Regions from separate parts of the Pseudalkalibacillus sp. NRS-1564 genome, predicted to be linked through region 3. Evidence: riboswitches for the same ligand, from Rfam matches in the RefSeq annotation. Region 3 holds a riboswitch; each other region holds the start of a gene.
The links. A riboswitch is a leader RNA that binds a small molecule or an ion and turns the genes downstream of it on or off. The one in region 3 is predicted to bind cobalamin.
Positions count from the first base shown of each region.

Region 1: it holds a riboswitch for cobalamin, as region 3 does, so the genes downstream of both, ACIFPW_RS12850 (ribonucleoside-diphosphate reductase subunit alpha) here and ACIFPW_RS21080 (ABC transporter substrate-binding protein) in region 3, are expected to answer to the same signal.
Region 2: it holds a riboswitch for cobalamin, as region 3 does, so the genes downstream of both, ACIFPW_RS02000 (acyl-CoA thioesterase) here and ACIFPW_RS21080 (ABC transporter substrate-binding protein) in region 3, are expected to answer to the same signal.

Region 1 covers NZ_JBITPM010000026.1:2,053-11,989, forward strand. Annotated here, with positions in the region: gene ACIFPW_RS12845 (ribonucleotide-diphosphate reductase subunit beta) at 92-1,129, opposite strand; gene ACIFPW_RS12850 (ribonucleoside-diphosphate reductase subunit alpha) at 1,144-3,357, opposite strand; cobalamin riboswitch at 3,512-3,687, opposite strand; gene ACIFPW_RS12855 (sensor histidine kinase) at 4,046-5,383, opposite strand; gene ACIFPW_RS12860 (response regulator transcription factor) at 5,355-6,041, opposite strand; gene ACIFPW_RS12865 (hypothetical protein) at 6,187-6,717, opposite strand; gene ACIFPW_RS12870 (mechanosensitive ion channel family protein) at 6,821-7,906, opposite strand; gene ACIFPW_RS12875 (DUF4349 domain-containing protein) at 8,042-8,941, shown strand; gene ACIFPW_RS12880 (ABC transporter permease) at 8,953-9,894, opposite strand; gene ACIFPW_RS12885 (ABC transporter ATP-binding protein) at 9,896-9,937, opposite strand, start outside.
Region 2 covers NZ_JBITPM010000004.1:99,091-109,027, reverse strand. Annotated here, with positions in the region: gene ACIFPW_RS02025 (tetratricopeptide repeat protein) at 1-626, shown strand, start outside; gene ACIFPW_RS02020 (threonine/serine exporter family protein) at 834-1,595, shown strand; gene ACIFPW_RS02015 (threonine/serine exporter family protein) at 1,611-2,057, shown strand; gene ACIFPW_RS02010 (DoxX family protein) at 2,160-2,585, shown strand; gene ACIFPW_RS02005 (DsbA family protein) at 2,601-3,266, shown strand; cobalamin riboswitch at 3,440-3,623, shown strand; gene ACIFPW_RS02000 (acyl-CoA thioesterase) at 3,739-4,233, shown strand; gene ACIFPW_RS01995 (AI-2E family transporter) at 4,518-5,597, shown strand; gene ACIFPW_RS01990 (LLM class flavin-dependent oxidoreductase) at 5,674-6,669, opposite strand; gene ACIFPW_RS01985 (FAD-dependent oxidoreductase) at 6,909-8,237, shown strand; gene ACIFPW_RS01980 (histidine phosphatase family protein) at 8,372-9,031, shown strand; gene ACIFPW_RS01975 (alanine/glycine:cation symporter family protein) at 9,061-9,937, opposite strand, start outside.
Region 3 covers NZ_JBITPM010000049.1:3,759-13,695, forward strand. Annotated here, with positions in the region: gene ACIFPW_RS21050 (cobyric acid synthase) at 1-1,301, opposite strand, end outside; gene ACIFPW_RS21055 (bifunctional adenosylcobinamide kinase/adenosylcobinamide-phosphate guanylyltransferase) at 1,298-1,861, opposite strand; gene cobD (threonine-phosphate decarboxylase CobD) at 1,849-2,913, opposite strand; gene cbiB (adenosylcobinamide-phosphate synthase CbiB) at 2,891-3,853, opposite strand; gene ACIFPW_RS21070 (adenosylcobinamide amidohydrolase) at 3,850-5,319, opposite strand; gene ACIFPW_RS21075 (FecCD family ABC transporter permease) at 5,322-6,383, opposite strand; gene ACIFPW_RS21080 (ABC transporter substrate-binding protein) at 6,346-7,329, opposite strand; cobalamin riboswitch at 7,468-7,652, opposite strand; gene ACIFPW_RS21085 (ABC transporter permease) at 7,898-9,937, opposite strand, start outside.

The sequences.
Region 1 (9,937 bases), on a different contig from region 3:
ACAAAATTTCTTTTTTGTCGTACATTACTTTTACTCTTAATGTCTAAAAAAAGATCAACTCATTATTTGAGTTGACCTTTCTTTCATTTCTTTATAAATCATCAAATCCATTATCATCAGACACTTTTGTATACTGACGTGATTTCTGTTCGAAGAAATCACTTTTCCCAGCGTTCACATCCGCGTAGGCTTTGATCCACCGCATAGGGTTCTCTCGGTGACCTTCAAATGGGCGTTCGATACCAAGCTGATTGACGCGATTGTTTGCCATAAATTTAATGTAGTCATTGAGTTCGTTCATTGTAATACCAGGGAAACGATTACCAATAATGTATTCTCCCCATTTCATCTCAAGCTCAGCAGCTTCACGAAATGTATTCGTGATGAAATCATGATTTTCTTTCGTATTCAGTTCAGGATGCTCATTGAACAATTCTTTCACTATATTAACGAACAACGTCACATGCAGCTGCTCATCCCGATTAATATAGTTAATCATTGTTGAGGTAGACACCATCTTTTGATTTCGAGCAAGGTTATAAAAGAAAGCGAACCCGGCGTAGAAGAAAAGCCCTTCAAGAATAATGTCATAAACAATCGATTCAAAAAATGTTTGTGGAGTTGGATTTTTAACAAATGCTTCATAACCAGAAGCAATAAATTGGTTTCGTTCTAGGAGCACGTCATCATGCTTCCAATATTCAAAAATGCGGTCTTGCTCATTTTTATTTACAATGGAAGAAAGTACATAGCTATATGACTGATTATGCACAACTTCCTGGAACGAAAGCACCTGCATGAGCGCAGAAAGGCTTGAATCTGTTAAGTAATCCGCAACCTTACTTGAATAGTCGGTTTGAATCGAATCTAGGAAGGCAAGAAGACCAATAATTTTCTTAAACGTATCTTGCTCATCTTCGCTTAATGCTTCCCATTGCTTCACGTCGTTCGACATATTGATTTCAAACGGAGTCCAAAAGTTTCCTAGCATATTTTTGTACATAGGATATGCCCAGCTAAAGCGGACATCATCCCAGTTTAAAACGTTTGAGCTTTCTCCATTAATAATTCCAGTCGAGCTATTCGGTGCGGAGACATCGTATAGCTTTCTTTGTTGAATCGTAGCCATTTCCAATTCCTCCTTTAGCTTGCGCAGCTTTCACAGTCGTCAATATCTACAGATGTACTTCGTGTATAGTAGGTTGTTTTCAACCCTCTTCTCCAAGCTGTCATATGAATGTTCAATAAGTCCTTCGCTTTTACCGTACTTTGCACATAGATATTAAACGATATTGATTGGTCCACATGACGCTGTCTGGCTGCATTCTGCTCAATACTCCAAAGCTGATCAATGTGATAAGCCGATTTGTAATACCAGGTCGTTTCAGGTGAAAGATCAGGCGCTGTAACAGGAATTTTATAATTCTTCTTTTCCTCAGAGTATTCTTTTTGGAAAATCGGATCGATTGATGCTGTTGATCCAGCTATTAAACTTGTTGAACTGTTAGGGGCAACCGCTAAAAGATAGGCGTTTCTGACACCATTCGTTTGGACCCTTTCCTTAAGGGACTGCCATTTTTCACTAACGTAACCTCGTTGATTAAAGTACTCCCCATTTTGCCAATCAGAGCCTTCAAAGAGAGAGTAGCTTCCTTTTTCAACGGCAAGCTCATGACTTGCCTGTATCGTTAAATAATTGATTGTTTCATATAGTTCGTCCGCATAGTCTGCCGCTTCCTGACTTTCCCAGACAATCTCTTTTTTCGCAAGGAGGTGATGCCAACCAAACGTTCCAAGACCAATGCTTCTATACTTCTCATTCGTTAACTGGGCTTGAGGCACTTCGATCGTATTAATATCGATCACGTTATCCAGCATTCTTACCTGAATTGGAATTAATCGCTCTAGTGCATTAGCTGTAACCGCACGCCCGAGATTAATACTTGATAGATTACAAACGACATAGTCACCAGGCGTTTTCGTAATGATAATCTTACCGTCATTCGTGAATTCCTCTTCAACGGTCGTTGCACTCATATTTTGCATAATTTCCGTACAAAGATTGGAAGCATAGATCATACCAGCATGCTTATTCGGATTCGCTCGATTCACCGTATCTCGATAGAACATATAAGGCGTCCCAGTTTCCAATTGTGATTTCATAACTCGCTTCATAATCTCAATCGCCGGCACGGTTTTTCTTGAAAGTTCAGGATGGTTCACACATTTCCTATATTTCATACGAAACTCTCCTGATCCTTTTTCTTTGTCATAAGCATCTTCAAGAGAGAACCCCATCACCTGACGGACTTCATGCGGATCAAATAAATACCAGTCTCCACGGTCTTCCACTGCTTCCATAAAGATATCTGGAATACAAAGACCCGTGAAAAGATCATGTGTCCTCATTCGTTCGTCTCCGTTATTAAGCTTGGCATCAAGAAATTCGAAAACGTCTTTATGCCAGACATCAAGATATACAGCAACAGCACCTTGACGCTGTCCTAGCTGGTCTACGCTCACAGCTGTATTGTTTAACTGCTTCATCCATGGTAAAACCCCAGATGAATTTCCTTTAAACCCTTTAATATCACTACCACGAGAACGAATTTTCCCGAGATATGCTCCAATTCCTCCACCATTTTTCGAAACGGTCGCTACATCTGTATTGCTGTCATAGATTCCTCTAAGACTGTCATCCACCGTATCGATAAAGCATGAGCTTAGCTGTCCATAGCTTTTCCCTGCATTTGAAAGAGTAGGCGTTGCTACTGTCATATATAAATTAGATAGCGCCCAATACGCTTCTTCAATTAGATTTAATCTCTTATCTTTTGGTTCATTTACCATGAGCGTCATAGCAATGACTAGAAAGCGCTCTTGAGGTAATTCATACACATTCTTATCATGATCTGTAGCTAGATAGCGGTCTGCGAGCGTTCGTAGTCCGATGTATGTAAACAAACGATCTCTTGATGGCTCGATTAACTTAGCAACTTGCCCTACTTCATTCTTGGAATAAGACTGAAGGAGTGCCTTGTTATAAATCCCTTCATCTGTCAGCTGTTGAAGAAGGCGATAGAAGCTTCCCCCACCATATACCTCTTTCTCAGAACGATGTGAAAGAGACTTACGATAGAGCGAACGAAGATGAAAAGCTGCTGCCACATAAGTCCAGTCAGGTTCTGTTGCGCTAATTCGTTCAAGGGCATTTAAAACTAGAATATTACCGACCTCTTCTTGCGTTGATTCTTCTGAAATACCATCAATTGTTTTTTCAATAAAACTCTCACTAGCAAGTAACGGGTACTCATCTAGGAGCGTTCTTACTTCCTCTATCATTTTTGTTACTGTCATTTCTGCTACAGTACTCATATACCTCTCTCCTTTATCCATCCAAAATAAAAAGCTCACTCTCGGAAGAGTGAGCCTGGAGAAAACGACAACGTATAAATGAACGTACTCGTACATTTACCCTGCCATTTCTCACCCTCAACCCCCGAAGAATAGAAACGTTTTTGACTATACGGCAGGTCTACTGGCTTGTGCTTCTTCCTTGGCAAGCCTTCCCGGAATTAACTCCAGTGGCTTCTTGCCTCGTCCACACGACAGTTGCGGGGACAGCTCCGGATTCAGACCGGATTCCCTATTAAGTCGTTATACGACACCGCATACTCAATTATTTAATTGCGTACAATTTACACCATATATAGTATCCGAAACACTTGATAGTTACTAAATATTGATAACCTCATCTTACATGATGCTTTAATTTAGCACAAGCTTTATTGTTACATTGACTTCAATTTATTTCAACTCTAAAGACACTCACCTATCACTTTCAACATGCTCATGCATATATTGTTGATACCTAAAAAAGTTTCCTAAAGGAAAGAAAGGTGAGTATGATGAAAAGATTATCTTCGGTTAATTTTAAGAAATTGGCTGGCTATACACAACTCTGTCAGAAATTTGGTATTTTGAGTGAACAAGAAAGCAAAGAAATTCTACAAAAGTTAAGTGAGCATAAAACATAAAGTTCTAACTACGATTGAAAAGGAAGCGAGATCACGATCCTTCCTCCCTTTTTATTGTCTTCGGCGTAAATCTTACCATTATGCTTTTCTACTATTGTTTTCGTAATCGATAGACCAATGCCAGAACCTGACTTGTCACCTGTATAGAATCGTTCAAAAACGCGCTGTGGATTCTCGCCAAAGCCTTTACCATCATCTTCAACCTCAATATAAACTTGACCATTATCTTGGTGGACATGTACTTCTATAACGGACGAAGCGAATCGAAGGGCATTACCGAATATATTCATAAAAGCTTGCTTCATTTTATCACTGTCCATCTTAACGTCTATGGCATGATCAGTGTCATACCTTACCTCTATTTGCCGTTGATGTGCAAGTGGTTTTACCGCAGTGATGACTTCCATCAACACGTGATGAAGATCGACTACTTCATAAGTAAAAGATTCATCTACTGTTTCTAACCTAGTTAAATAAGAAATGTCCTGCACGATCTTTTTTAAACGCTGCGTTTCTTTCACGATTACTTCAAGACTATACTCGACGTCCTCTCCTACGATTACTTCATCTAGAATCCCTTCCGCATTCCCTTGAATGGCCATTAGAGGTGTTTTTAATTCATGAGACGCATTTTGAAGGAATTCCTTCTGATCAAAATCATTTTTTCGAAGTTGCTCCGTTAGTTCTTGAAACGTCTTAGCAAGTTCATTGATTTCATCCTTTGTTTTAAGCGTCAACGGGGGTTGTTCCTTGCGCATCGTAAATTCCCTCATGTGGTTGGCAAGTAATCGAATTGGCCCCGCTATTCCTTTCTGCATAATAGCAGCAAGGAGCACGGCAACAGCAGCAGATACTAAAAGACTAACAGCCTGTGATTGCTGAATAATCCGATTGAAACCTTCAAGACTTTCTACCTTCGTAAATAGCACAATACTGCCAACTTGCTCTCGTGAAAGACTAATTGGCACTTCCTCTGTAACGTATAATTTTCCTTTGTTTTCTTCATAATCAATTCGAACTACTTCATCGACATTCGAATAAATTGCCTTCTCGTTTGCATTATAAATTATAAATTGAGATGAGATTAAATTGCCTGCCATTTCAATTCTTCTGCGATCAAGTAACCCATTAGGTGAATTTTCGCCCTTCCACTGTCGATCTTCGAGCATTTGACTAATTTGCAATCCCTCTTTTTGCAGCTGTTCTCTCGTTTCGCGCACAAGATATTCTTGAAACAAATATTGAAATGAAATAGTAGTAATAAGCAGAATAACAACAATAAGAACGATATAACTAAGAAACAATTTGGTACCGATATTAACCTTCTTCATCGATTTTATAGCCATACCCCCAGACTGTCGCAATCTTCGCTTGCGCATTTGCATCTGACATCTTTTTACGTAGCCTTTTCACAAGGTCATCAATAATCCTGCCATCACCTACATATTGATAACCCCAAATGGCTTCAATTAATCTCTCTCTTGTAAACGGTTGTCCTGAATGTTGGAGGAGATAGGCGAGCACATCGTACTCTTTCGGCGTTAAAGCCATTTCTTCCTCATTCACTAATAACAGTCTTTTTTTCTTATTTAAACGTACGTTCTGAACAGTGATTTCTTGTGAAGAATGGTTTTTCTCTAGGCGATTCATCCGTTTGAATAGATTCTTAATACGCACAACAAGTTCTCTAGGGCTAAAAGGTTTCGTTAAGTAATCATCAGCACCAAGTTCAAGGCCTAGTATCCGATCAAGCTCTTCATCTCTTGCGGAAACAACGATAACGGGAATGTAAGAATACTTTCTTAACCGTCGAAGGAGTTCAAGTCCATCAACATTTGGCATCATAATATCTAATACTAATAAATCGGGTTCAATTGTTTCTAGAGCACTTAACACTTCTGCCCCATCTGTAAAGGTTGAGACAATAAACCCTTCTTTTTTTAAATACTTCTCTAAAATATCACGTATATTTTGTTCATCATCTATCACAAAAACGTGCTGCATCTCTCTCAACTCCGTTCCCTTTTCACATCTTAGACGAAATGTGCTTTTCATACTCTTTATATTATCCTAGCCTTATCTGACAGTAAATCAGCCGCATGTCTTCAAAACATACGAAAGAGATAGGGGCCCCTATCTCTCGCTAAGATTAGCTAAGTTTTTCAATCAGCTGATCAAGTATATCATTTTTTTGTTTCACAATTTCTTGAGCCTGCTCTCGCTTGGCTTCCATCTCTTCGCGCATTTCTTCTCTTGCGGCTTTCTCTTCGTCGGTTAACTCTGGACGCTCTCCACTTTCTTCAAGTTCCTGCTTCTTAGACTCTCTCTCTTCATGAGCAGCCTGTGCTTCATCATGCATCGCATCAAGCTGTGAGTTTAGATCAGCAAGCTCTTTCTGAAGCTCATCGACACCTTCAACACTAGAAGCATCCTGATCAAGCAAAAGGTCGATTAATTGATCTTTTTTCTCAGCAGTTGCCATTTTCAGTTCGCGATCTAGAGAGCGGTCTTCGAAGTGACCTCTTTTCCCATGATCTCCTCTAGGACCTGCCATCTCCTGGGTTTGCCCTACTGTTTGCTCTTCTATTTCAGTTGACTCGTCATCTGCCGCATTAACATTTGCTCCAGCTATCCCCCCAGCTAAAACCATAGAGGCAACACCAATCATCCATTTGTTCATCTTCATCAATCTCCCTTCATAGGTATGTTCTTACAATACCTATTATGGACAACAACTTACGAAGAAATTTGTAAGAATGATGTGAAAATGATGTGAGTTTGCTCTATCTCTTTTTTAATTGGTCGATCACTTTAGCATCCAAACTACGTACATGCAAATCACGCTGTGGAAACGGTATCTCAACGTTGTGATCTGCAAGAATTCGGTTAATGCGGAAGTTTAAATTACTCTTCGTTTCTACCGCTGCTTTTGGTGACGAGATCCAAATGAATAGTTGAAAATCAAGTGATGAATCACCAAAACCAAGGAAATTCACAAAAGGAGGAGGAGTCTCAAGCACATACATGGAATTCTCTTTTTCTTCCATAGCAACTTGAAGCAATAGCGATCTCACAAGTTCCACATCTGAACCGTATGCCACCCCTATTGGTAAAACGAGGCGCAATCTTGAGTCTCCATAAGAGTGGTTCACAACCTGCTCTTCGATAAAATACGAATTTGGCATAATAATCCGTTCATTGTCTAGTGTTCGAATAATCGTGGCACGCATGTTAATTTTTTCAATGTCTCCAATAACATCGTTTATGATCACTCGATCACCTACTTTAATTGGTCTTTCAAATAAAATAATTAAACCAGAAATAAAGTTATTTGCGATGTTCTGCATTCCAAAACCAATTCCAACCCCAAGTACTCCTGCAAAGACCGTTAAAGCACTTAGATCAATCCCGACTGTCGTTAAACTAATAACGACCGCTATCACCATCAATGTGTAATGAAAAACACGATTGAACGTAAATTGCAAGCCTGTATCCAGGCTGTATCGATCATAAAGCGGAGGCATAAGAAATGAAGTTGCAATCTTTGAAAGTCGATTTGCAAGAGTAATGATAAATAGTGCAATTAATATAAGAAACAACGAGATTTCAACACTACCAATTGCAAATAATTGACTAAACATCCAACTGTTATCGGAAAAATAAAATAAAACAAATAGCAGGATGGCATACCCTGTTGTCCAATTTATAAATGAGAGGAAAGCTGGTCGAATACCGTTTGGGTAATTCTCCTCTTTGTCTCGTTTTGTCAGCCATAATTTGATCAGAAATCGAATCAGGAATAGACCTAGTATTACAGAAATTGTAATGACTATGTCCATAATGTTCGCATTTTCTAAAATTGAATGCACAAAAGGCAACCCCTTTTTTATTCAGTTATCCTTTATCATATCATGGAAATTGTAACCTCCGCAGGTCTTACACCGTCTAATTCTTTAAGAAACTTCTAATCGATTTACAAATAATCACGAAGCGGGGACAAACTTATGAGAAGATGGATCCTTCTTATCTGTACATCAATTCTTTTACTAGCAGGATGTAGTTCTAATAATGGAAACTTTTCAAATGAAAGTAGCGATATAGCTACTTCAACTGATCAATCCACAGATGAAAACCAGGGAGGAAATGAAAGAGAAAAAGAGAAAAATTCGTCTTCTATAGAAAAATCAGAAATGCCTGCCTTACAGCAAAATCGCAAGGTAATCTTCAATGCAAACCTTTCCTTAACAGTTGAAGATTTACCTAAGGCTACTGCCAAAATCAAAGATCTAACTAGAACTTATAAAGGTTATGTTGTCGAAGAAAGTATTGCTTCAGAAGAAGATTCTCTCTTTGGATCAATGACCGTACGCATACCCCAACCTGAATTTGACTCTTATCTCAATGCAGTTGAAGGGCTTGGGAAAGGAGCTCCTCAAAAATCGATATCTGGAACCGATGTCACCGAAAACTACGTTGATCTTACCTCAAGGCTGAAAGCAAAAGAAGCTGTTCAAAAACGACTGGAATCATTTCTTAACGAAGCAACTAAAACAGAAGATCTGTTAGCTATATCTAATGAGCTTTCCCGTGTACAGGAAGAGGTCGAACAGCTGAAAGGTCAACTAAATTACCTCAATAACCAAAGTGAATATTCGACTGTTACGATTTCACTCGAACAGCAGAAAATTATTGTTCCTTCTATTGATAAGAATGAATTTCAAACGCTAACAGAGGCAAAAAAACTGCTAATGACAACTGTAAATGGGCTCCTTTCCTTTTTCTCCACAGTGGCTGTACTCTTGATTGGTCTCTCACCTATTTTGGCCCCGCTCGTTCTTATAGGATTATTTTTCTTGTATAGAAAGCGAAAAAAGAAGAATCAAAAAGCCGATCAGCATACCTGATCGGCTTTTCCTTATGATGCTACATCACGTTTCGTGAATAGTAGCCATGACAATGACAAGAACAAAACAAAGTAGACGAGAAGCATGGTCAACGAGAAACCGAGCGTCATACTTTCAATTATAGGTGAACCATCGAAATAAACACTTAAGTCCGTATTGGCAAAGAGGATATACTTCACCCAATCGTATTGACTAAGAATAAAAGTAAGTTGGCTCCCTGTAAACATAAGGAATATAGCTAATCCAATCGCAAGAGAGGAACTTCTAAAGATACTCGATAGCATGAATGCAAATGTTACCATCATAAGCAAATTCACACTGGCAAGCGCATATTCAACAATATAATGAATGGCCATACTCGTTTCGGCCACTTCCCCACCTGAATAAGTTAGGTATGGTTGATCGACTGCACTAAAGCCAAGGAATAACCCGCCGATAATAAAAGTAGAAATGTATAAGATGACGAGAGAAAATAGCGCAAATAATAGCGTTGAAATAAATTTAGAAGCAAGGATTTTCGTGCGTGAAGCAGGTCTGATCAACAATAACTTAATGGTTCCCCACGAATATTCACTCGCTATAACACCTGCGCCGATAATAATCGTAAAGATGGAAATTAAACTCACAATGCCAGTTGAACTATCCATAAAACTCCATATTGAATCACTTTCTAAAGGGGGAATATCATTCTCTAACCGATATTCATTTATCGCTATAGAACGTTCCTGACTGTCTTTAAAGGCTTTGGGCATTCCCTCTGAATCTTTTAGCGTTTGTTCTGCCTGTTGGATCGCATTTTCAGAATCAGTGCGCCAGTTCGTAGTCTCATCACTCGCATTCATATTAGTAAAAATGCCTGCTACAAGTACGGCTGCCACCACAAGTCCGATCATCACCCATGTTCCAACTCTTCTATAAATCTTCATGTTTTCATTTTGTATTAAATGTAGCATACTAGACAACTTGCTCACCCCCAGTTACTTCCAGAAACACATC
Region 2 (9,937 bases), on a different contig from region 3:
AATCTGAGCGAGCCCGTCTGCTATCATTGATGTATGCAGAAGCACCTCACCATAAAACTCTAAGAAACAATGCTTTTCAAGCTCTAATGTATTTAAATAAAACAAGTGAAGCCATTCAATTAATGACAGAACGAAAAGGTGAAATCACCCAAAGTGAATATGACCTTCTTCTAAGTGCATTTCAAGATGAGACTACAAATTTCAAAACCTTTGATTATCCTTCCCTTCAAAGCTGTTTGGAACGTAAAGAAAATCGTCCTTATCTAGATGGTTTACTTCAAGCACTTATCCCTAGGATGCTGCATGAATTTGGATTGGGATACGTCTATAGCTGGGTGAAGCCTTTATTCGAGAAAAACCAAGATCTCTCTATCCTATCAACGCTACAAACAATGGCGGATATTCAAGATGATCCAGATAAGCAATTTCAGCTAGGTAAGCTCTACCATAAACTTAAACAATATGATGAAGCAATTACCTGCTTCGATTGGGAGATGGAGCTGCATCCAACGGACCCAACCCCTGTTCAGTGGTTGACGAAGGTATATCGTGAGATGGGTAAAGTGGAGGAATCGAATACCTATATGTCGATTTATTCTAAAATGCAAAGAGTGTCTCAACAATAGCGCTGGCTTATGCCAGCGCTATTTTTTTTGGCTATATTAATGAGCCTAAAATCGGGAATCAACAGTATAAGCTAACATAGCCTTTTTGTTAAAGTGACAATCAAAATGATCGTCTTCTTTTTATATTACATTTGATAAACATAAGTAGGTTCATATAAACTAAGAAACAACGAACAATGAATACTTCACGGTTGTCAGGAGCGACGTATGGAAAATCAAACGAGTTATGCCTATGACATTATTCAAGTATGCCTTTTGGCTGGAAAGGTAATGCTGCAAAATGGCGGTGAAACTTACCGTGTAGAAGATACGATGACTAGAATTGCGGACGCTTATGGGGCAACGCATTCGAATAGTTACGTAACCCCTACTGGGATTATTTTCTCTTTAGAAGGTCCTGAACCTTCCAAAACACAGTTGATGCGCATTTCAGAGCGCACGACGGATTTAGATAAAGTAACGAAGGTAAATAGTATATCGAGGAGAATTAGCAGCGGTGGTCTTTCGATTAAGGAAGCTTATGAAGAGCTTGACCAATTGGATAAAATGACCGAGCGGTATACATTTCCTAAGCAGTTAGTTGCTGCTGCGATTGCAAGCGGTTGTTTTCTAATTATGTTTCAAGGGGAGTGGGGAGATTTTCTTCCGGCAGTTCTTGCAGGGGGAGGTGGCTTTTATAGTGTTTCACTATTTAACCGCATTGTACCGATAAAATTCTTCTCAGAGTTCCTTGCTTCATTTGTCATAGGATTACTCGCTGTCCTTTTTGTGTCTACTGGAATCGGTGGGCAACTTGATAAAATTATTATTGGTTCAGTGATGCCACTTGTTCCTGGTCTATTAATCACGAATGCTGTAAGGGATTTAATGGCGGGGCATTTAATATCTGGCCTATCTAAAGGCGCAGAAGCCTTTCTTACCGCATTTGCGATTGGAGCAGGCATTGCCCTTGTTGTATCATTTTTATAGAAAGGGAGGACAATTATGACAATTATTGCTCAGGTTTTGACGAGCTTTGTGGCAAGTGCAGCGTTTGGATTATTATTTAACGCTCCTAAATCCTCCCTTATTAAAGGCGGGTTTGTTGGCATGTGTGGCTGGATGATTTATTACGGAATGGAGGCATCAGGTATTGATGCTGTCATCGCCACTGTAACAGCCTCATTTGTCATCGCTGTTATTAGTCAGGTTTTTGCAAAGGTGTATCGGACACCAGTCATTATATTTAGTGTAGCGGGGATTATTCCGCTTGTTCCAGGTGGTCTGGCTTACGATGCGATGAGGAATTTCGTTCAAAATGATTACAATAGTGCCATTAACCTTGCAGCCAGAGCATTTATGATATCGGGATCCATTGCAGTAGGGTTAGTATTTTCGGAAGTGATCAATCAAATCATACGGCATTCCACACTCGCAAGGGGGCAGAAATAGGTCTTCATCCTTTTGCAATGTAGGCATTCATTATGATAACGTTTAGTTGGATAACTGTGTCGAACGGTGTCAAATAATGTTAGTATCTGGGGAGGATCAATAATGAAAACCTATCCCCATCTCGGGTTGTTAACAATTCGATTGGTCGTAGGTATGCTTTTTTTTGCTCATGGTTTTTTAAAGTTTTCTGAAGGGATCACGAATACAGTAGCTTTTTTTGAGACAATCGGTATTTCTGGTTTTCTTGCTTATGTTGTGGCTATAGTTGAGTTAACTGGAGGAGTTTTGATGATTCTCGGCTTAGAAACGCGAATTGTCAGCGTACTGTTTTCCATGATTTTATTAGGAGCTCTTCTCTTTGTAAAGAGATCAACTGGAATGCTGGGCGGTTATGAACTAGACATTGCTTTTCTAGCTATGTCAGTGTCTTTATTTCTAGGAGGCGGCGGTCCATATAGTCTTTCAACATACCTTAAGAGAAAAGGTTGGTCGTTTAAGATCGATCAGGAGAAAGTAACAAAGGATTAAAGAGGAAGTGACTGAATGGCTAAACCAAAAAAGAAGTTAAAACCGGGTGCCAGATGGTTATTATTATTTGCGGGACTCGTTATTCTATTTTTGTTTATTAACTTTCTATTTCATCCATTTGCAAATACAAAAGGATTTAAATTAGATTCTCAACCGCACTTGGGTGAGGAAACAGCGCCAGTTGAAATTGTGCAATTTGGTGATTATAAATGCTCTTCATGTCAATCCTTTAATGAATCTTTGCTTCCAAAAATCCAAGAGGAATTATTAGCAACTGAGAAAGCAAAATTTTACTTTGTCCATTATCCGTTCCTCTATAAAGATTCCACGAGGGCTGCTGAATTTGCTGAGGTTGTTTATCAAGAATTAGGTAATGATGTATTTTGGCAATTTCATCATGTTCTGTATGACAAACATAAAAAAGGATCTGAGACGAAAGATGTTTTAACTGAATCTTTCTTAACGAAAACCCTTAGTGGTCTAGTTAGTGAAGAAGAAACGGACAGAGTTGTTAAAGCCTATAAGAGTGGTGCAGGTGAGAAACGAGTAGAAGCTGACCTTGCTTATGCAAATAAAAAGAATGTTTCAGAAACGCCTACCTTATTTGTAGATGGTAAGCGTTTTGACGGAACTAGTTTATCTGAATTAAAACAAATGGTTGAGGATTCAACCGACGAATAAATAAAGGCGCTGTGAAGGCGTCTTTTTTTTGTTGCATTCTAATTAATTGGTTCCTCTGCAGGCGGAAAAATCATTAAATAAACGTTTGTTTAAGGTATAAATAGTTAAACAAACGTTTGATTAACGAATGGTATTGACTTTTGGATCCCCGGCATGAAGAATAGAGAAGTACAATTGAATAAAATGGAAAAGGTGTACTGATTCCAGTACTTAATAGGGAAATTGGTGAAAATCCAATGCGGTCCCGCCACTGTAAGAAGTAAGGACGGTGCGTTACCCCACTTATCAATGATAGGGAAGGGGCATTCGTTCAACAAAGCTTCAAGCCAGGAGACCTGCCTTTTCTAAAGCACTGATTGACCTACGGACGATAGGGGGGGTGTAACGGAGAAGACTGGGAAAAGTCTATTTGTTGTGCATGCTCTTATGAAAAGAGTATGCATTTTTTATTGTTTAGAAAAGGAGAGATGATATGAAAAAGAATGTAAGCGAATCAAGAGTGTATAAGAGCAGCCGTATTTTTCCGCCTGACCTTAACAGCCATGGAACATTATTTGGGGGTAAACTCCTTGCCGATATGGATATGCTAGCATCAATCGCGGCGACAAGGCATTCTCGTCTAGAATGCGTGACAGTGTCTATGGATACGGTGGAGTTTTTACATCCTATAACGGAAGAGGATTCGATTCATTATGAAGCTTTTGTCATATGGACAGGTAAAAGCTCAATGGAAGTTTTTGTGAAAGTAAACGCCGAACACCTTTTAACGGGTGCCAATCGTATAGCAGCGACGTGTTTTATTACGTTTGTAGCCCTTCTCGACGGTAGACCAATGAAAGTACCTGGAATTCAGCCGGAAACTGAAGGGGAAAAGCAGCTTAACGAGCTAGCCCAAAAAAGAGCTCAAACAAGATTAGATCGTAAAGAAACAAGCAAGAATCTAGGGGGAATCCTAACGTTGTTATAACCAGAAAAGAGGGCTGGAGTATTCCGGCTCTCTTTTGTTAGTCGTGAGACATTTTATCGTTATATTTTGGTTCATTCCTAAAAGATGGTAGTTTTGTATTTAAAACCACATTTAGCTGATTGGAGAGGGAATCACCCCTCACTCTTATAGAAACAATATTTACGAGAGAGGTTCCTTTTTAGATCCCCTGGAATCGGAAACTTTTTGTGGAAATCAAGTTAGTAAAAGAGTGTTGAGTGGTATAGGGATGAGAGTGAAATGAATAAAAACAAAGGAGACGGCCAATGTGGATTAGACATGATTTCTTCAAGTATATAACAGGTATTATTCTATTATTAATCTGTTTTTTCTTTTTGACAGAATTAGATTTATTGAAACCGGTGAAAACAATTATAGGTACATTGTTTTATCCAGTACTAATTGCTGGTTTTTTGTATTATGCAATCAAGCCTATTGTTAAGTTATTAAAAAAGATTCCATTTGTATCAGATATTGTCGCGATTTTAATTGTGTTTATAGGGATTGCGGGTATCCTCTATACTGGATTCACTTTTCTAGCAAATCCGATTCAGAGTCAGGTTTCAGAGTTTTCGAAGGAGTTGCCTGAGAAGCTGAAAGAATCAGCAAAAGAAGCTGAGAAAATGATGGAGAAAAATGATATGGGGATGCTTTCTGTAGAAAACCTTCAACAAAAAGCAACGAGCTATTTAGGTAATTTAACGCAAAGCCTCGGTGATCATATTATGCAGGTTGTGAGTGCATTAACAAGTGCTACGACAGTCCTTGTAATCGTACCTTTTGTCTTATTCTATTTTCTTAAAGATGATCATAAATTAAGCCCATTTCTCCTAAGATTTATTCCAAATAAACATCAGGGTGAAGGAGAACAGATCCTTCATAAGGTTGATAAAACTTTATCGGCCTATATTATCGGACAAATTATTGTAGCAATCGTAGACGGTGTCCTAATGTATGTTGGTTATTTAATCATTGGACTACCTTATGCATTAATATTAGGACTATTTGTGATGGTCACAGCAGTTGTCCCATTCTTCGGGCCGATTATTGGTGTTATACCTGCTCTGGTTGTCGCTTTAACACAAGAACCGATGTTAGCCTTGTATGTGATTATTATTACGATAGTTGTTCAACAGTTAGAAGGAAACTTGGTAGCGCCTGTTGTCCTAGGTAAAAGGTTAAACATACACCCTTTAACCATCATTTTACTACTAATTGTAGCGGCGGCTTTATATGGGTTCATTGGGATGCTGATTGCTATTCCACTTTACTCCGTCATTAAGGTCATCGTTAAGAATTTCTATGAATTTTATCGAATACGGCATCGATCCGAATTAACTGAATAACGGTAAAAGCCCCTATTTCATTGAGAAGTAGGGGCTTTTATTTGAGTAACACCTAAAAACATGTTGAGTAATCGCCTTATAAATAAATATGTGCAAGACGCTCATATGATTTTCTTCGCTCATCAAAATCATGTATGTTTGTGAGAACCATGAATTCTTCAGTTTGATAGTGTTCGGCTAATTCGTCGATTTTCTTCTTTACTGTTTCTCTAGATCCGATAATCATTCGTTTTCGATTATTTTTTATTCGTTCTTCTTCCGTTACGGTATAACGGTGCTGTTTAGCTTCGTCAATGGATGGCACTCGACTATCAAGACCTTTTTCTACTCGCAGAAGCCAGAGATCCTGACTTAAAGCAAGTTCTTCCGCCTCTTCGTCAGTTTCTCCACATACGACGAATAGGGCAATAATAGCTGAAGGAGAAGGACTATAATAAGTAGGTTGGAACTGTTGATAGTAAGTTTGGAGGGCGTTTTTACCTCGATCAGGTTTAATAAAATGCCCAAAGACATAGCCAATGCCCAATTCTGCTGCTTTTTTAGCACTATTCTCACCCATACCTAATAGCCAAAGAGAAGGGGGTGAGTCGGTTTGAGGAGCTGCTTTTATGCCGGCAAACTCGTGTCCTCTCGGCATAGAGTCAGTCAAGTAGTGGGAGAGCTCTTTTAATTGACGTGGGAATTCATTCAAGCTTTTATTAATGCCATCTGTTAAAGCTAATCGTGTTTTTGCTGTACCACCGGGTGAACGGCCGACTCCAAGGTCTACACGTCCTGGATGAAGAGCTTCTAGTTGTCGGAAATTCTCTGCCACTTTGAATGGACTATATTGTGGAAGCAGGACACCACCAGAGCCTACCTTGATATTAGAGGTTGAGGCTGCGATGTGAGACATCATAATCTCTGGAGAGGTGCTGGCAAGTCCTTTTGTACTATGGTGTTCTGTAAACCAGTATCGGTAGTATCCAAGAGCTTCTGCAGTACGTGCGAGTTCACGCGTATGCTCAAGTGTTTTATAGGCATCACTCCCTGAAGGTATAGGGACTTGATCAAGAATGCTTAATGTAACCATGGTCAGACTCCTTCCGCTTTATTAAGTAGTATTAACCTTCTATCATTATCGTAACGCGATAGGAAGGCATGTGATAGTAAGACGACTTTGTTTTTAAAATTTATTGTGAAACATTGAACAAACTTATTGCAATTAATACAAAAGGAACATATAATTACAATATAGAAATAGTGAAACACATCACATGATTGTGTCCTTTTATGTGAAATAATTCACAATTATACAAGGAGGAATTGTTGATGAAAGTAGCAGTTGTTGGATGTACACATGCCGGAACGGCGGCAGTTACGAATATAGCAACACGTTATCCTGAAGCAGATATTACGGTTTATGAGCGTAATGATAATGTCTCTTTCTTATCTTGCGGAATTGCTCTTTATGTTGGAGGAGTTGTAAAAGATCCAAAAGGTTTATTCTATTCATCTCCTGAGAAGTTAGAAGAGATGGGTGTCACAATGAAAATGAAGCATGAAGTATTAGATATTGATTCTATAAACAATCGTATTAGCGTTATGAATTTGAATACAAAAGAAGTGTTTGAGGATGATTACGATAAGCTTGTGATGGCGACAGGATCATGGCCGATTATTCCGCCAATCGAAGGAATTCAACTTAATAATATCCTTTTATCAAAAAACTATACTCAAGCTAATACAATTATCGAACGAGCAAAGGAAGCTAAACGCGTTACCGTTATTGGGGCAGGCTATATCGGAGTTGAGTTAGTAGAGGCTTTTCAGAAATATGGAAAAGAAGTAACCTTAATTGATGGAGAAGACCGTATCTTAAGTAAGTATCTTGATCCAGAGTTTACAGATATAATTGAAGAGGACTTCAAGACTCGTGGCATTCGTCTTGCGCTTAACGAAACAGTGACTCGTTTTGAAGGAGAGGAACACGTCTCTAAAGTTGTGACAACCCGTGGAGAATATGAAGCAGATCTCGTTATTCTTTCTGTAGGCTTTCGTCCGAACACAGATCTTCTTAAAGGGCAGATAGAGATGATGCCAAACGGGGCCATTATTGTAGATGAATATATGAGAACAAGTAAGGAAAATATTTTTGCTGCTGGCGATAGCTGTGCTATACAATACAATCCTACTGGTGAAAATGCGTATATTCCTTTAGCTACAAATGCCGTTCGAATGGGTACCCTCGTTGGACAGAACATTATGAAACCAACGATCAGATATATGGGCACTCAGGGGACATCTGGTTTACACCTTTTTGATCACAGTATGGCTTCTACTGGTTTAACCGAGAGGGCAGCTATTAGTGTGGGTAAGAATGTGAAAACAATCACAATAAAAGAAAACAATCGTCCAGAGTTTATGCCAGATTATGAAGTGATCACACTGAAGGTGGTTTATGAAGTGGATACGAGGAGAATTCTTGGAGCTCAAGTGATCTCTAAAGCAGACGTAACGCAATCAATTAATACACTCTCTGTTTGTATTCAAAACAAAATGACTATAGATGAATTAGGATACATCGATTTCTTTTTCCAACCACATTTTAATAAACCGTGGAACTTTCTAAATCAGGCTGGTTTACAGGCCGCTTTATAGATGATTATCCGCTGGCATATAGCTAGCGGATTTCTTGTGTAATGAGAAATAGAAACATTTTCTTCCACTTGCATCCTCTCGATACGATAGCCATAATGAAGGTTAGAATTTGTGTAGGAGAGAGTGAGCAAGTAGTGACCAATAAGAGTATAAATAAAGCAACGAAACAAAGTCATACGCGTATTTATCTTGTACGACATGGTGAAAGTGAATGGAATGCAGCAGGAGATCTTTATTGTGGACGAACAGATATTGGACTTTCTACGGAGGGAGCCACTCAAGCGAAGAATGCAGGCGACTTTCTAAGTTCGGTTTCGTTTGATCGAGCTTATGCTTCTCCATTAATACGTGCACGTCATACAGCTGAACATATCTTAGGAGAACGAGATTTGCCGATTCAAATAGATGAACGGATCTATGAAGGTGATTTTGGAGAGTGGGAAGGTCGATCGAAAGCGGAGTTTATTAAAGAAGATCCTGATTCATGGGATAATTGGATGGCTAACCCATGGGAAACAAGAGCGGGGCGAACGGGTGAAACGGCTCGTGAAATGTATGAAAGAGCGTCATCTTTTTTTAAGGAAATAAGTGAAAAGCATTCCGGTGAAACGGTGCTCGTTGTTGCGCACAACAACACGATTCGTTTCTTTCTAGCAGGGGTACTTGGGATGCCTTTTGCCAACTATCGTCGCATCTTTCAAGATAATACAGGAATAAATATCCTTGATGTGGCTGGCGATGAAATCGTGATCCGCAGTCTGAATATCAACTCTCATCTAAGTGCAGATAGATAGAAAAAAGCGATGCAGCTGCATCGCTTTTTTTATTGAGAAAGCTCTTTATATGATTTTTTTACGACGCTACTTAAAGCGATCAGGGCAATGACGTTGGGCAACACCATGAATGCATTAAATGTATCGGCAAGCTGCCATACGAACGGCACATTTAAAACAGTTCCTAGGACGATGAAAACAAGAACAGCACCACGATAGTAAGGGACGCTTTTTTGTCCAAATAAATAATTTACATTTGTTTCGCCAAAGTAAGCCCAGCCTAAAATTGTTGTGAAACTAAAGAACAAAAGACTAAATGCAATAAAGTAAACACCAAAGTCCCCTAGGCCACTAGTGAAACTAGCTTGCGTTAATTCAATTCCAGTAAGGTTAGAACTTGCCCCGTCCGTTACAAGAATCACGAGTGCTGTAACGGTACAAATAATCACGGTATCGATGAGAACACCGACCATAGCTACAAATCCTTGCTGTGCAGGGTGTTTCACTTCTGCCACTGCGTGGGCATGAGGTGTTGACCCCATACCTGCTTCATTTGAGAATAGCCCTCTTGCAACCCCGTACCGAATTGCTTCTTTTATCGAGGCACCAAGCACTCCGCCTCCAGCTGATTCTGGAGTAAATGCCGATTCAACGATAAGTGATAGTGCTGGAAGTACTTGATCGAAATGTAAGACAAGAATGATAAGAGCTCCGATAATGTAGAGTAACGCCATAATCGGAACGACATTGCCTGCAAATCGAGCAATTCGATTGATACCACCGAATAGTATTAAACTAATTAAAATCGCTACACCTATGCCGATCGCAAGCGGTGGAATTTGAAATGCGGTTTGAAAAGCCTCGGCTATTGAATTAGATTGCACCATATTCCCAACAAAACCAAGCGCACAAATGATCGCAATCGCA
Region 3 (9,937 bases):
AAAAGATGATGCAAATACGTACCAATCACGCGACCTCCTTCACCATAGTAGCCTTCAGGCCGACCCTCGATCTGGAGAAAAGGTTTGGCTGTATGAGCAAAACGTGTTTCCCCTAGATGAATTTCATAGCCTTCAATTGGCATTGCTAGATTAGTAGCTGAATGCAGTGAACCGCTCACTCGTACAGTAGTTTTTTCTTTATGAAACGACGTTTGCGCGGGAATGAGCCCCATTCCTTCAACCGTTTTCCCAGGCTCCCCTGTATCTGCGCCATAAGGATCCATCAGCGTCTCCGTTAGCATTTGATAGCCGCCGCATATGCCAACAAGGCTTCCGCCACGTGCTATGTAGCTTTGTAACACGTCGTTAAAACCTCGATCCTTCAACCAATCCAAATCACGGATTGTACTTTTCGTTCCAGGAATAATGACTGCATCTGGCTCGCCAACTTCATCCGAGTGCTGCACCCAGCGAACCGTGACGTCCTCATCGTTAAACGGCTCTATATCGCTATAGTTCGAAACAAACGGTAGCTGAAGCACGACGATTTCAAGCGCGCCCTTTTTCTGTGTAAACCGATCGGTAAGCGAGAGAGAATCCTCCCCTTCCACATGATGCTCCACGTAAGGAAGGACGCCGATCATTGGTAGACCGGTTCGCTCTTCAAGCCATGTGATGCCATCTTCGAAGAGCGCTGGATCGCCACGAAATTTGTTAATAATGATACCTTTCACCCGCTTGCGCTCGTGAGCATCCAGGAGTTCAAGCGTGCCGACGATGCTTGCAAACACGCCGCCGCGATCGATGTCCGCCACAAGAATGACAGGAACATCGGCCATTTCAGCCACCTTCATGTTTACGAGCTCGCGATCTTTTAAATTGACTTCAACCGGGCTGCCCGCACCTTCCATCACAACCACACCATAGTTCTGCTGTAGGTGATCGAGCGCACGCGCAATGCTTTCTATGCCCATCTCGTAGTACGATTCTCGGTAATCTTTGCCCGAAAGCGTGCGGTAAGAGGTTCCGAACTGAATCACTTCCGCATGCTGATCGGATCTTGGTTTTAATAAGATTGGATTCATCCAGACGCTCGCTTCGGTTCTAGCGGCTTCTGCCTGCGCGCCCTGTGCCCGTCCGATCTCTTTTCCTTCCATTGTTACGTAAGAATTGTTCGACATGTTTTGTGATTTAAACGGAGCGACGGCATAGCCTTCGTTTGCGAGAAGACGGCAGAGGGCCGTCACGATCAAGCTTTTGCCAACGTCTGATGCCGTTCCTTGAATCATGACACCCTTCATGTGATTCCGTCTCCCTTCATAACCTGCGGCAGGCCCATTTCAATCAGATAAGCTTCGTCCGCTTGGCTAACAATCCACTGATGAATCTCACCAAGCAAACGTGCATAAACGGAGACAAGCTCCCCATCTAACGGTTCATGCCCAAGTTCATTACTAACAATGACGAGGGCTTCTGAGCTTTCGTTAAGTTTTTCGATATCACGCTGAATTTTCTGTTTCGTCTGTTCCTGAAAAATGGCGTTTGACCAGTCTCCGTTTTGAAACAATTCATTGGATAGAAGCGTTGTCACGCAATCAAGCAAAACAACCGCGTTCGCTTCCAGCTGTGAGGTGGCGCTTCCTACATCCTTTGGACATTCAACTGTTTGCCATGGAACAATGGCCTTTTCCCTGTCCTGCTGGTGACGGCTAATTCGCGCTTCCATCTCTACGTCACTTGCCTGACCGCAGGCGATATAGTGAAGCGTACTGTTTTCTGTCCGGACCGAAGCTGCTCGCTTTTCCGCAAAACGACTTTTCCCGCTCCTCACGCCACCGGTTATAAAGATTAGCTTCGCCATGATGCTAGCACCTCCATGAGTCGGTCGTTTTCATCGGAAGTTCGAATCGCAAATCTGAGCCAGCGCCCGTTTAGACCTGGAAAGTTCTCCGTATGCCTTGGGACGATGCCGTTTTTCATCAAGTAGTGCATGAGCGGCGCTTGATCGGTTCGTTCAGGATCTTTCAGCAAATAAAAATTCACGCTTGATCGTGAGTAAATATAGCGATGCTTTTCGAAAAAAGTCTGGAGCTTTTCACGTTCCTCCTCAATGAACTTTCGCGTTGCCGTCATATACGCCTGTTCTTCGATACAAATTTCACCAGACATAAGTGCCAAGGCGTTGACGCTCCAGTGTGGCTTGAGCTTTTTTATCGCGCTAATCGCTTCAGGATGCGCCATCATATAACCTAAACGCAAGCCTGGAATGGCGAACATTTTCGTTAACGAGCGCAGAATGATAAGGTTCTTATTTGTCATGAGCTCGACGGTATAGCTGGGCTCTTCATGTAAAAAGTCCGCGAAGGCCTCATCGATGATCAGGTAGCAATCTCGTATTTCTGCTTCAGCGATCAGTGTTCTGACTGCTTCAGGATCGTACGAAACACCGGTTGGGTTATTTGGCGTACAGAGAAAAATGGCGTCAAGGTGATTCATTTTTTCAATAAGTGGGTTTGGGTCGAGACGCCACCCCTCTTCAAGCGTATGGTAAGTAATTTCGCAGCCTGCACTACGGCACGCTTCTTCATACTCTGAAAAAGCAGGCTGCACAATACAAACTCGTTTATGAAAAAGAAAACGGCCGACGAGCGTGATTAGCTCAGCACCACCGTTACCTACGAGAACGCGACTTTCTTCTGTATTGTGCATTGCTGCAAGCTTTTTCGTTAGCGAGGACGCGTGGGGGTCAGGGTATGTTGTGATGAGGTTGAAAGCGTCAGGCCACTTTTCGATCAGCGCCTTTGGAGGACCGAATGGATTTAGGTTTGCGCTGAAATCGAGCGTCTCCTCAGGCTGTGCGATACTCAGCGATTCATATAAATAGTGCGGATTAGAGCCGTGTGATGGTAGCAAGGAAAAGCCCTCCGATCCATAAGATAAGTAGAAAAAGAATGCTCGTGCGATTCATGATCGCAATCGCTTTTGGAATATGTATGGCGCTTAGCTTGATGATGCTATCACCGATAAGCGCACGGTTTGAGACGATGCCTTTATATGTGTTCACCCCGCCAAGCTGCACGCCGAGAAGCGCTGCCGTTGCCGCTTCTCCCCAGCCGCTGTTTGGACTCGGGTGCTGTTTTGCATCGCGAAATAGAACGTGCCAGGCGCGGCTTCTTGCGGTATGCTCCGGCTTTATGGAAAGCATCATACAGCAGCCTGTGATGCGACTTGGAATCCAGTTCACAGCGTCATCAAGCTTCGCAGAGGCGTAGCCAAATGCTTCGTATTTTTCGTTTCGATAGCCAACCATTGAATCACACGTGTTAATCGCTCGGTAGGCCACCGCCCCAACGCTACCGCCGATAAGCGCCCAGAATAGCGGTGCCGTAATGCCGTCGCTAGTGTTCTCAGCGACGGTTTCAACAGTGCCTCGCACAATTTCACTTTCATGGAGTTGATCTGTGTCACGACCAACGATCCAGGAAAGCTTGCGTCGTGCTTCTGTCATATCGCCTTGCTGAAGCGGCTTATACACGTCCAGCGCCGCCTGCCGCAAACTTTTCTGCGAAATCGTAGTTGCGATGAGAATGCCTTCAAAGAAAATCCCCACAAGCGGGTGAAGGGTGTAAGCAAGAAAAACGGTAAACCCGGTTAGCGTGATCACAACGACAAGAACGGTTAGCGTCATGAGGGCACCTTTTTGTTTGCGGTTCGCACCATGGTTCCAGCATTTGTCGAGAAAGCTGATAAGTGAGCCGAACCACTTCACCGGATGCGGCCATTTTGGTGGATCGCCAATCAGCAAATCCAGAAAAAAAGCGAGGCTAATCGCAAGAAGGTGATGCATGATCATAGCGAGAGCCTCGTGCGGTACTTTTCAAGCGCCTCTGTTGTACAGGTGTAAACGCCGAGGCTAATCAATTTTCCGAGCGTTGTGATCGTGCCCGCGTATGCCTGATGCTGTCCACGCTGTGTCGCGGCGACCAGAATGCTGTCTGTAGAAGTACCTGTTGCTATGGTGCCTGTCACCGAGTCTTTTACTTGCTGGTCGTGCATGACCTTAACTTTTGCTTCCGTTGCGGTCATGATGCTTTGGATGAACGCTTCATCTGTGAGCGTTCCGTTCACGAAAATCCACGTGTTGATCGTTCCAGGGAGCGGCTCGTATACGTGCTCTGCGCTTTTCGAGGCATCAACGGCGTTTCCAACGCCTGCCGTTACAACGACAAATACCGAAACCCCTTCATCTTCTACTAAGCGGTAAGAGACATCCTCTAATCGAACGGCAGTCATCATGCCAACTGTTTCTGTCGGATCGATGCCGTGCTCCTCTAAAAACGTCGCCATTTCTTCTTTATGATCTGAACAGCTGTAGCTTTTAGGGACGTGGCGGTTGACGAACGTGCGATACCAGCCAGTTCTAGATCCTACGACCCCCGAAGACATCGTCCGAAGCGGAAATGGTGTCGTGAGAGTGATCATGTTTTCTGACCGCTCAAGGTAGCGCTCATCAATGGTAAGATCGCTTTGATCCTCTGCCTGTTTTTCTGGTAATAAGAGCATTTGTGGCTTAGGCACGGTCGGATGCGGATGCTTTTCAATTTTTGTGCGATAAACCGATTGAATGCGCTGTTCGTTTAGGACGTCATTTGGCTTGTTGTGCATGTTGATTTTCCCATTTTCAAGAAGAAGCAGGCGGTCACAGTACAGACCTGCCAGATTCAAGTCGTGAAAAATCGAAATCACCGTTAGCCCCTGTTCGCGCGTCCATTTTTTTAAGAGATCGAGCAGTTCTTTTTGATAAGAAAGGTCGAGGTGGTTCGTCGGCTCATCTAATAAGAGAATCTCGGGTTCCTGCGCAAGCGCCTGTGCGAGAAAGACGCGCTGACGCTCACCGCCTGAGAGTTCGTTCACGTAGTTATCCGCGAAGGCGGCGATTCCCGTTTGCTCCATTGTACGCTGCACGACTATCTCGTCATGCTCGCTCCACATTTGAAACCATCCCGTCTGATGGGCGTAGCGTCCGAGCGAAACGGTTTCTTTAACGGTATAAGGAAAAGCCTGATCCGCATGCTGTGGAAGAACCGCAAGCACGCGCGCCAGCTGTTTCGCTGAGTAGCTTGAGAGCGGCTTATCTTTGAGCATGATTGAGCCGGACTTTGCTTTTAGAATGCCGCTAACCATTTTAAAAATAGTCGTTTTGCCGCTTCCGTTTGGTCCAACGATCCCGAGAAGCTCACCTTGATTCACATCAAACGTGATGTCATCAAGCACGTCGTGACCGGGGTATCCTCCTGTAACAGAATGTACGCTTAGCATGCTTATCCTCTTCTTTCCTTACGTCTTCGTATTAAAATGATGGCAAATACCGGGGCACCGATAAGCGATGTGATGACGCCAATCGGCAGCTCAGTTGGTGAAATGATCGTTCTTGAAATTAAATCAGCGATGATTAGAAAAGCAGCTCCAAGTAAAATGGATAGTGGCAGTAAATGCCTGTGATCCGGGCCCCATAGAAGGCGCGTTAAATGCGGAATCACAAGGCCAACGAAACCAATCGTTCCTGAAACCGCAACAGCTGCCCCTGTTAAAATCGAGCCGCCGATTAGAATCCAAAGCTTTCGTTTCGCGACGTTTACGCCGATATGCTGAGCGCGTTCTTCACCAAACGACATCGCGTTCAGCTCCTTGCTGCTAAACAGCAGGATCCCTGAGCCGATGATGAAAAATGGAAGAATGATTCCGATGTATTCCCATCCGCGCATCGACACGCTTCCAAGAAGCCAGCCGATAATTTGACGAAGCTCCTCTCCTGTTAAGGCGATCATAAGTGACAGGAGTGAGCCAAGGAATGAGCTAAACACAATTCCTGTTAGGATGATCGTCTCCACGCGCATCGATCGCTCGATTTGTCGTGCGAAGAAAAGCACGAGGAAAATCGTGAGAATCGATGCAGCGATGCTCATAACTGGTAGGGTGAACATGCCGACAAACGGAATGGACAGGTTGAAAAACAGCACGAGTACCGCTCCAACTGATGCTCCGGATGAAACGCCGAGCACGTACGGATCCGCTAGTGGATTACGCAAAAGACCTTGAAAGGCGGCCCCTGCTATCGCAAGAGACGCCCCCACTAGACCTGCCAAAATGACGCGTGGCAAGCGAATATCCATCACAATCGTTGTAAACATTGGATCGGTTTTGCCTATGAATGGAAGGTGTAAAACTTCGCTTCCGATTAATTTTAGAATGGTAAGCACTGGAACTGAAACAGTACCGATTGAAATGCCAAGGAGCATGGCACCAATTAAGAGTGCTATCGCAATCGGATAGGCAATGAACCGTTTATTCAGCAAAAACATCCGGATAAACCGCTTTTGCAAGTTCCTCTACTCCTTCAGTAAGACGAGGGCCAGAGCGCGTAACGAGGTCAGAGTGTACGTCAACAACCTGCTCTTCTTTGACAGCCGTTACGTCCTGCCAGCCGTCGCGGCTTAACACTTGTTCAACTGGCTTCTCTGTATAGTAGCCGTACGTTGTGATGATCACGTCTGGATTCGCTTCGATAATCGCTTCCTGATCCACCTGGTTCCAGCCTTCCTGATCGTGCGTCACGTTCTTCGCGTGAATCATCGTTAGCATGTCATCCATAAACGTATTCTTCCCTGGAGAGTAGATTTCAGGCGCAGGGGCAACTTCGACGAAGACATTTTTCTGATCTTCTTCACTAATGCTTTCTGCTTTTGCTTGAATGTCTTCAAGATCTTGCTTCATTTCATCGATCGCTGTTTCCGCTTCTTCCGTTTCACCAGTTGCTTGTCCGATCATTTCGATGGAAGCGTACACTTCATCGAAGCTTTTCGCATCGTTCACAACGAGTACGGTGATTCCAGCATCACGAAGCTGCTGTAGACCTGCTTCTGAGTTATGTGCGCTTGAGCCGTGTGCAAGTACGAGATCAGGCTTTAGAGAAATGATTTTCTCCACGTTAAATTCCATGCCGCCGATTTTTTCGATATCAGCCGTTTCTTCCGGATAGTTGGCGAAGTCAGATACGCCAACGACTTCTTCCCCTGCTCCCAGGTCGAAAAGGATCTCAGTGTTACTCGGGATTAAGGAGACAATTTTTTCAGGATCTTTTTCGATCGTAACATCCTGGTCCAACGCATCCGTTATCGTTACTGGGAAAGCGCTATCTTCTGACTGTTCAGCTTGCTCTGTATTCGCATTTTCTTCATTTGTCGCGCTGTTCTCTTCACTCGCTCCGCAACCTGCGATGATTCCTGTAACGAGAAAAAGTAAAACGAGTAGTGAATAAAGCTTTTTCATGTGTGTTTCTCCTCCTGTTTTCTGATGTCTCTAAACTAAAAAATCCCCACGCACGAGGGCATGGAGATGGTCGAATGGAAGTAACGGTGTGCCAAAGGCAGCACCTGAATCCGTTCGCACATCCCTATCCTCGTAGGCTGTTCGCGCTAGACTCAGGCAGGTCTCCTGGCTCATGGTTATCGCATGCTGCTCCTTCCCATTCGCTGTTACGAACAGTGGATTCTGCAGCAGGCGACCATTTACAGTGGCGGGACCGCGCTGGAATTGCACCAGCTTCCCTATTAAGTCTTCATTGAAAAGACACCTGAATCGATCACTATGTAATTGGTAACAGGTTTATTATACATGATTGCGGGGGTGGGGGGAACAGTTGTGTTTTGAGGGGGTCAGACCCCTCTCTGACCCCTTCGCTTTCATTCACAACGATCCCCCTTATTCGTTAAGGCTCCGAAGAAATTCTCAGACTTACAAAAGCAAAAAAAGTGTCCCTCATTGAAGGACACTTTTGCTGCTTTTGTCTTTTGGTGGGGTCAGGCACGAGCCTGACCCCGCCCTCCGCTTCCACCGCTTACACATTCTCTTGCTTCAACGTATCAACGATATTATTCTTGTCTAATTTCTTAATAGAGTAGAACATTGCGGAACCTACGATGATGAAGATGGCAATGATCACAAAGAGAAGACTCATCCACGGCAATGTGAACCCATAGACAAACGTACTTCTAAATGACAAATACATCAAGAACATGATTGCGATGCTGATTGGAATCCCATAGAGGATTGCCTTCATGCCATAGAAGATACTTTCGTAGTTCATCATTTTACTAAATCCTTTCGGTGTCATCCCAACGGACTTAAGCATAGCGAATTCTCGCTTGCGAAGAGAAATGCTTGTCGAGATTGTATTGAAGATATTTGCGATTGAGATTAGGGAAATTAACGAAATAAATCCGTACGTGAAGACCGACATGAACAGAATCATCTGCTTGTCGCGCTGTCTATTTTGAAAAACATTATAAACATACAGATCGGATCGTTTCATCTCTTCAATCGCTTCTTGCGTAGCCATTGGATCTGAACTGTTCATATAGAGAGAGGTTCGCACGTCTTTTTGAACGTCTTTATCAATCATCCCCTTCATGGTTTCCTCAGAAACAATGACGTCGAGTCCACCGGCACCAGACCTACTCACTCCCATTGGCAGTTCATCCGTTAAAGCACCGATTTTAACTTTGTTTATTAATTTTACTTCCTCTGTTTCATAATTCATTGAAGATAGCTCGATGCTTTCCCCTATTTTGGCGTTGAGAGACTTTGTTTCCTTAATCTTGCTTGTCTCAGGATCCATATAAGAGACGTTTTCAATCAAGATACCGGCCGGTTTCTCCGGATCCTGAAGTTTCTCTGCATCCACGCCTACTTTTTTTGCATATTCGTTAAAGCTTTGTTCATCTAAGCCATGTAAAACCGCATTATACTGGTATTTCCCATCCCTTAGTAAGCTCTCATCCTGATATAAGTTTTCCTCTAATCCATCTGGGATAGCATCATCATCCACATAGGTGTTTAACACCAGTTCCTTGGTCATACTTGCTTTCGTAACATTCTTGAGCTTCGTAAACGGCTCCAGATCCCCTTTCTCAACGCTGTTTCCACTTATTTGAATATCAAAATTGAGGTTTTGCTGCGAGAGCTCAACCGATTTTTCTAAATTCGATGTAAAGTAGGAAACAGATAGAAACAGGATAATGCTAATCACAAGGGAAAAAACGGTCACCTGATACCTTCTTTTATTCCGCTTTAAATTCTTCAAGCCGATCTCAGCTTCGATCCCAAATAATTTTCGAATCAGTTTGGAAGTCTTCACTGTTTTGCCCGATAGCTTGATATCCTGCGTTTGTCGGATAGCATCAATGGCTGAGATCTTCGATGCTTTACGTGCTGGCATATAGGATGAAATAAAAATTGTGATGATTGAAATCCCACAGGCAACGAGAATACTTAGAGGCGTTACGACGACTTGGAGCTTTTCTGTACCCCCAAGCGCCCCTTCAATAAAGGAATTAATGAACATGAAAGTAGTCGCTATTCCAGCAAATCCAGCAAGAATTCCGATCGGGATACTGATCAGGCCAATAATCGCTCCTTCAAAAAAGACCGATGTTTGCTTCTGTCGTTTCGTCGCTCCAACGCTCGCCAGCATACCTAAATGTCTCGAACGTTCGGAAACACTAATCGCAAATGCATTGTAAATCAATGCAACGGAACCGATAATGATAACGCTCATAATAATTCCGGTTAACAGTAGCATTGTTGTTAACAGATTATCGTTATCGGTCACGCCATAGTAGCGAAGCAGTTCATCGTTAAACGAGACGTTTTCAATATTGTTTTGTTTCGCCAGCGCTTCTGCATGCTCATAAAGAGATCGTTTCACTTTGTCCAACACGACGACAGCATCAACGGTGTCCTTGCTATTCATAAGGCTTTGATCGACATAGCTAATCGCCGTATAACCGGGCGCCCACGCGGGTTCCCATGTGGGACGTTTGATTGTTCCTACAATCGTATACGTTCTCGTGTTCTCATTTTCTAATGATTCACTTGC